2 regions of the Paenibacillus sp. FSL R5-0810 genome follow, and region 2 is predicted to be linked to the other one. Evidence: riboswitches for the same ligand, from Rfam matches in the RefSeq annotation. Region 2 holds a riboswitch; the other holds the start of a gene.
What was found. Region 2 has a riboswitch for cyclic di-AMP ahead of MKX76_RS20965 (hypothetical protein). Riboswitches for the same ligand answer to the same signal wherever they lie in the genome.
Positions count from the first base shown of each region.

Region 1: linked by a shared signal. The riboswitch ahead of MKX76_RS22365 (C40 family peptidase) and the one ahead of MKX76_RS20965 (hypothetical protein) in region 2 are both predicted to bind cyclic di-AMP.

Region 1 is NZ_JBBOCF010000001.1:5,036,114-5,039,336, reverse strand. Features, by position in the region: gene MKX76_RS22380 (4a-hydroxytetrahydrobiopterin dehydratase) at 1-97, shown strand, start outside; gene MKX76_RS22375 (c-type cytochrome) at 213-569, opposite strand; gene MKX76_RS22370 (GNAT family N-acetyltransferase) at 730-1,230, opposite strand; gene MKX76_RS22365 (C40 family peptidase) at 1,611-2,084, opposite strand; cyclic di-AMP (ydaO/yuaA leader) riboswitch at 2,089-2,228, opposite strand; gene MKX76_RS22360 (hypothetical protein) at 2,567-3,223, opposite strand, start outside.
Region 2 is NZ_JBBOCF010000001.1:4,712,115-4,715,337, reverse strand. Features, by position in the region: gene MKX76_RS20970 (proline dehydrogenase family protein) at 65-985, shown strand; cyclic di-AMP (ydaO/yuaA leader) riboswitch at 1,554-1,728, shown strand; gene MKX76_RS20965 (hypothetical protein) at 1,858-2,268, shown strand; gene kdpF (K(+)-transporting ATPase subunit F) at 2,424-2,501, shown strand; gene kdpA (potassium-transporting ATPase subunit KdpA) at 2,533-3,223, shown strand, end outside.

The DNA.
Region 1 (3,223 bases), 320 kb from region 2:
TGACGGTGGCATAACGGCCGTCGACATCAAGGAGGCCCAGCAATTTAACGAAGTTTATGAGAAGAGCCGATCCAAGGATCTGAAGGATCCGGAATAGGCAATGTAGATTCGGGCAGCTGCAGAAGCGTTAGGCCCGAGAATTAAAAAACACGCTTGGATCCAAACAGCAGTCTGGGGATCCAAGCGTGTTTTGCGTAATAAGAGCTGATGGATTATTTTTTCTCAGCAAGGTACAGCGCGATGTTTGCAATTTCCTCAGGCTTCAGCTGATCCTTAAAGGAAGGCATTCCTTTACGTCCCTTGGTGACTACGTTAAAGATTGCGTTCGCATCCATATGTCCGCCTACTTGATTCAGAGCCGGACCTGCACCGCCCTGGAGCTGATCGCCATGGCAGGAGATACAGCTGGCTTTCAATGTAGCTTCAGCCGCAGCGGCATCCAAAGTAACCTCCGGCATGGTCGGCTTCTCTTCCTGCGCCACCTGCTCCTTGCCTGGAAGCGTAAACATCAGCGCAATAGCCAACGCACATGCGACGAAGAACAGTCCGCTCATGATCCATTTTTGCATCGTCATATCGTCCTTTCTATGTATACTGCACTTTTGCACTTGTCTTCATTATAAACCAACATCCTTACACATCATAGCCAGTTGTGACAAAAAAAGCAATGTTCAAGCCTGCCTTCATAAAAAGTACACAAAATTGTGCTTTTTCATATAGACAAGACTACTATTCCTCATTGGCCATCGGGTCATGCACCATGCAATAAAAAGACGCCATGCCCGTCGGCGTAAGGCGTTCGTACGTATCGGCAATGTAAAAGCCAGCCTTCCGGTAAGTCCGGATAGCCCGTTCATTCCAGGTAAGCACCTCAAGATCAATCTCGTCCGAAGGCCGGCGCCGCTTCGCCTCATCCACAATTGCCTGCACGAACCGTTTACCCATTCCCCGGCCGCACCAATCAGGCCGCATGCCCAGGCCTAGACGCGTAACGCCTGCCATAGGGAATAGCTGGGCAAACCCCCAGAGCTGATCCTGCTCATCCAGCACGGACAGGTATTGCTGCAGGCGGATGCCGGGATCCCCGAATTCCACCCCTAGTCCCTTCATCTGCTCCCAAGGAAGAAAGCCATATATATTATAGGGCGGGGGATAGGACCAGGTGCAAATTTCAGCGGCATGGGCTTCCTGCATGACCACGGTATGAAACGAGGGTAAATTCGCCTCCATCTAAATACTCCTCTCATTCAAAACAATTCCGTTAGAGAGAGAATACATGCTGCTGAGCGGGATTGCAAAGATAATAGCGCAGGGGGAAACGAAACTGAAGCTAAAAAATTTTCGATTGTTTATTCGTATTGCTGTTTAGGTTAATTCTGGAAGGGTAAATAAAATGTAAGCGCTCGGATTGGCCGAATCTTGTTGGTGGCTTTGAGCATACAGAATGAAAAAAATATTTTTGGATTTTCCGAAAAACATAGAACTTTTCCATGGCCTGAAACGTTATAGAGGTATAGACGAAAAATTATAGAAAAAAAGCCGCTGGGTGAGATCGGCACATCTCATGCTCCAGGGCTTATGGACATTCAGAAAAATTACGGTACAGTCAATTAATTGTAGTTCACGGCAAGGGACTTGTACGTGCTTTGGCTCATGATTCTCTTCGCGCCTACATAACGCTTCGCGTAGTAGCTCTGGCTGAGCGGGCTAACGATGACACCGCGCGAGGAGGAAGAATGGGCGAACTTCCCGCCACCGACATAAATGCCAACATGGGAAACGCCTCTGCCGGAAGTATTAAAGAATACGAGATCCCCGGCCTTCAGGTTGCTCTTCGATACCGCGGTACCTACCTTGTATTGTGCTGCAGAAGTGCGCGGCAGGGTGAGGCCCAGCTTCTTGTAAATATAGCTGGTGAATCCGGAGCAATCAAAACCCTTTGTAGTGGTTCCGCCGGTTTTATAAGAGACACCGATGGTTGGTTTGATAACGGTATTCAACTTGGAATCCGCGAAAGCGCTACCGGTTCCAATCGTGAGCGCAAGGGCCAAGCCTAAAGAGATGGCTGTTAACTTCTTCTTCAAAACAAAAAGCTCCTTCCATTGCCTGCGAGGTTAGCTTAAGGGTTCGGTTGAAGGTCCCCTATGATCCCTCTCTAGCGAGATCAATTCACCCAAAACGGATCCCCCGCTTCCCGTATGAAGACGGGAATTCGGCTTTTAAAAGATGTCGATGAACCCAATATGACGTTCCAACATGTTAACATGATGACAATAGTTACAATAAAAATGACAAAGTTGTTACTAACATATTCGTTATTTTAGCAGAGTATTAACAATTTGGCAAACGAGGAAAGTTGTTTTTTTAACAAAAATCCCTGTCCACATTGAAGTGGGACAGGGATTTTGTATAAATCATGGGAGGAGAATGTTGAGGATTCCGGTTGGATGTAGAAGTTATCGTTCGAAATCTATCCTTTTCGGAGGCTGCTTTAGCTTCCGGTTACAACCTTTTTACCACATTTAAACGATGAATGGTTGTTAATGAAATGTAACTTTTGTAACCGTTATGGATTTGAAGCTACGGACGCTCTCCATAAATGATATTGGGAAGAAATTCCCCATATTTGGAAGAGCCCGTTCAGGAAATAGGAGGCTTGCTGAATGATGAGTCCGATTAATCCCGCCCAGACCAGGGACGCCGAGCTGAACAGCAGGAGAATGACAAATGCGGCTCCACCAACAGAAATGGACAGCAGTACGGCCGTTCCCAGCTTGCGTATGAGCGCCGTGACGGATGCGATCATACCGAGCTCTCCGGTATGCCCGAACTGCATATACAGCAGCACAAGGCGAATAACATAGGTATAGAGGAACCAGGCCGCCGCGTAAGGCAGCACCCGGAGCAGCTGGGAAGGCTCCTGAATGGAGCCGAGCAGTGCCGGAAGAGCCTTGGGAATGATCCAGTAACCCGGCGCAACCGTAAGAACAAGCTCGATGAGATAGAACACCGTTACCGATTTCCAATGCTTCCGCATGCCGATGAAGAAGAACAGACCGCGTTCGCCACGGGCCTCCTGGTGGAGGTTGTAGAAGATGCCGGAGCGAATCAGCGGGGTAAGCACCATGCGGATGAGGAGCAGAGCGGCAAGGATCCAGCCGTAGGTATGAACCGTATTGCTGAGCGACAAGCTCATTTCGCCCTCATAGAAGAACAGGAGGCG
Region 2 (3,223 bases):
CGACCTTTTTTGCATATGAGTTAAGGTAGAGCGCATTTTACTCCGAGAAGAGGGTGAGGCATGCATGGACGGGACCGAGCTTTACCGGAAAGTCGTGTTGACGGTGTCGGGGAACCGGCTGGTGAAATGGCTTTCGATTCGTTACGGCAAGAAACTAGCGGGCAGATTCATTGCGGGAGATACGCTGGAAGAGGCACTCGATGAGATCGAAAGGCTGAACGGGAAGGGAATCCTGGTAACGCTGGACCATCTGGGAGAGGGCATTACTTCGCTGACGGAGGCTTCGGCCTACCGGGAGGAATATATTCGGCTTGTGGAGGGCATCGCCAACCGGGGAGTGCAATCGAACGTATCCCTGAAGCCGACGCAGATGGGCTTGGCGCTCGACCCGCAGGCAGCATACGAGAACATTAGAACGGTGGTCCGGGCGGCCCAAAGGCATGGCAACTTCGTACGGCTGGACATGGAGGACTCGCCATTCACGCAGGCCACGATCGATATGACGCTGCGGCTTCATAAGGAGGGGCTGACCAATGTGGGAACGGTCATCCAGGCCTATTTGTACCGGTCGGAGGAGGACGTCCGGATGCTAATGAAGGAAGGGGTGAAACTCCGGCTGGTCAAGGGAGCTTATAAGGAGCCGGGAACGATTGCGTATCAGAAGAAGCAGGAGATCATCGGCAATTATAAAAATTTAATCAAGCTTCAGCTGGACCAAGGAGCCTATACCGCTGTCGCGACCCACGATAACAACATCATCGATTGGGTCAAAGTATTTGCAGAGCAGAACCGGATCAAGAAGGATGCGTTCGAGTTTCAAATGCTGTATGGGCTGCGCATGAAGGACCAGGCCCGGCTAGCGCAGGACGGTTATCGAATAAGATGCTACATGCCGTACGGCACGATGTGGTACCCGTATTTTACCCGCCGCATTGCAGAGAAGCCGGCCAATCTGATGATGGTGCTGAGGAATATGTTCAAGTGATTGGGAAGCGAAAAACCGCTGACGATTTCGGTAGGGAAACGGTACGAAAGGTCGGAAAAAGTAAATTCCGATTTGTGGCCGTTATTTTCTGAAAAAACGTGAAAACAGCGAAGGAAAGCGCGTACATTTGGGAATGGCATTCATTATTGCCATTCCATCGCCTTATATCGCTTTATTGCTAAGAAATGGCGAAATAGAGAGGGATATCGAGTATGGAGAAGATAATCGGGGATGAAGAGGACTTTCCGGATTGCACCTGTTCCATAATACGTTACACGGGTTTTCGTCTGCATTTACTTCCCGAATCGCCGGTCGTATGATACGAACTATGAATTGACCGGATGATTTCCGGAAGCTGGCAGGGCGGCCTGATACCGCCGTGGAAGCCGGCCAGTGTGGGAGCTGCGGCCTTCCATCGGAAAAAAGCGCGTATGCCGGAGACCGCTATGGGGTCCTTCGGCTCGTACTTGCGTCAAGTGCCTCTCACCGCTTGACCCTCGGCCGGGCCGCTTTGACAGTTTTCGAAAACATCAGGGTCAACCATTAACCGAATACATGCAGCTCGCTAGATTCATTTTCGCTGAGTCCTTGAATGAAAAAGGAGCGGGGGAACCAATCGGGAGACGCGATTTCGCGCGTTCTCTCCGGGGTGAATCCCATAGACAAGATAACGGTCTATGGGTAGGGCGACTCTCACGCCCGAATCCGTCAGCTAACCTCGTAAGCGTATCGAGAGAGGCAACGATTGTCGTGACTTGACGAAGCCGCGGTGTTTTTCGCCGTGCCTTTAGGAAGAAGCCGCGGGAAGAGTTCTTCTCCTCCCGAGGCTTCTTTTTTGTTGCCTTCTCCGACGGACACGAGGAGGAGAACGTATGGAAAAACAGCAAGACACGATTCTGATATCCGCGCCGACCAAGGCCGGAGAGGCATTCATCCGCCAATTGCTCTTAAGGGAGATCCCGTTCGCCGTTCTGGCAAACAACCCTGCAGAGGGGGAGAGGGCGAGCAGGCTCGGATGCAAGGATGTCATCATGCTCGACACGAGAGACGAGCAGACCTGGGTGCTTCCCGAACGGCCGATCGGCAAGGTGTTTCTGTTCGAGAACAGTTTGAACCTCTGCTGCCGCTACTTGCGAATATGCCGGACATGGACCTCGGCTTCGATCTATGTTATTACAAATTCCGGCAATCCGAGACTGATTTACAGAGGGCTTGGCGCGGATGTCGTGCTGCACACGAATCATGACCGCGTCGATTTCCTGATCGCCGCGCTTTTAGACTAGCTACCGGAAAGAGCTGTTTTTACGGCTTACCGCCAAGGAGGGATAACAATGCAGGATGTATATATGCTGCTTCTGCTAGGTGCAGCCTACGGGCTGTTCCGGCTGTTCATAAGCTGGTGCGGCCGCGTTATTCAAGAATCGGAGGGTGACAGGCCATGACGCTGATTTTGATATTGACCGCTGCGTTATTTTTATATTTGGTTTATGCGCTGATTCATCCCGAAAAATTTTAGGATTCAAACATAAAGGAGGAAGCCGCTTATCATGGGCATCGTACAAATCGCCATCGTCATCCTGGTTCTGCTGCTGCTCGTCAAGCCGCTTGGAACCTACCTCTATCTCGTGTTTCGCAATGAACCCGGCGGCACGGACAAATGGTTCTCCTGGGCGGAACGCCCGATATTTGCCCTCATCGGACTCAAGGAACGCAGGGGGATGAGCTGGAAGGGCTATGCGCTCAGCTTCCTGCTCACCAATATCATCCTGGTCGGAGCAGGGTATGCCATCCTCCGTTTTCAACAGGTGCTGCCGTGGAATCCGAACGGCATCGAGAACATGGAGCCGACGTTGTCGCTCAATACAATGATCAGCTTCATGACCAATACGAACTTGCAGCACTATAGCGGGGAGTCGGGCCTCTCTTACTTTTCCCAGATGGCCGTGATCATGATGATGATGTTCACGTCCGCCGCCACCGGGCTGTGCGTTGCCATCGCCTTTATCCGGGCCGTGACGACGAAAGGCGCTACGGTCGGCAACTTCTTCGAAGACTTCGTGAAGGCCATGACCCGGGTGTTTATCCCGGCGGCCTTCCTTATTGCCATGCTGCTGGTGGCACTGCAGGTGCCGCAGACGTTAAAGCCGACCATGAGCGTAACGACCCTTTCGGGATCAGAGCAGCAGATTGCGGTCGGCCCGGTAGCCGCGCTTGAATCGATCAAGCACTTGGGAACGA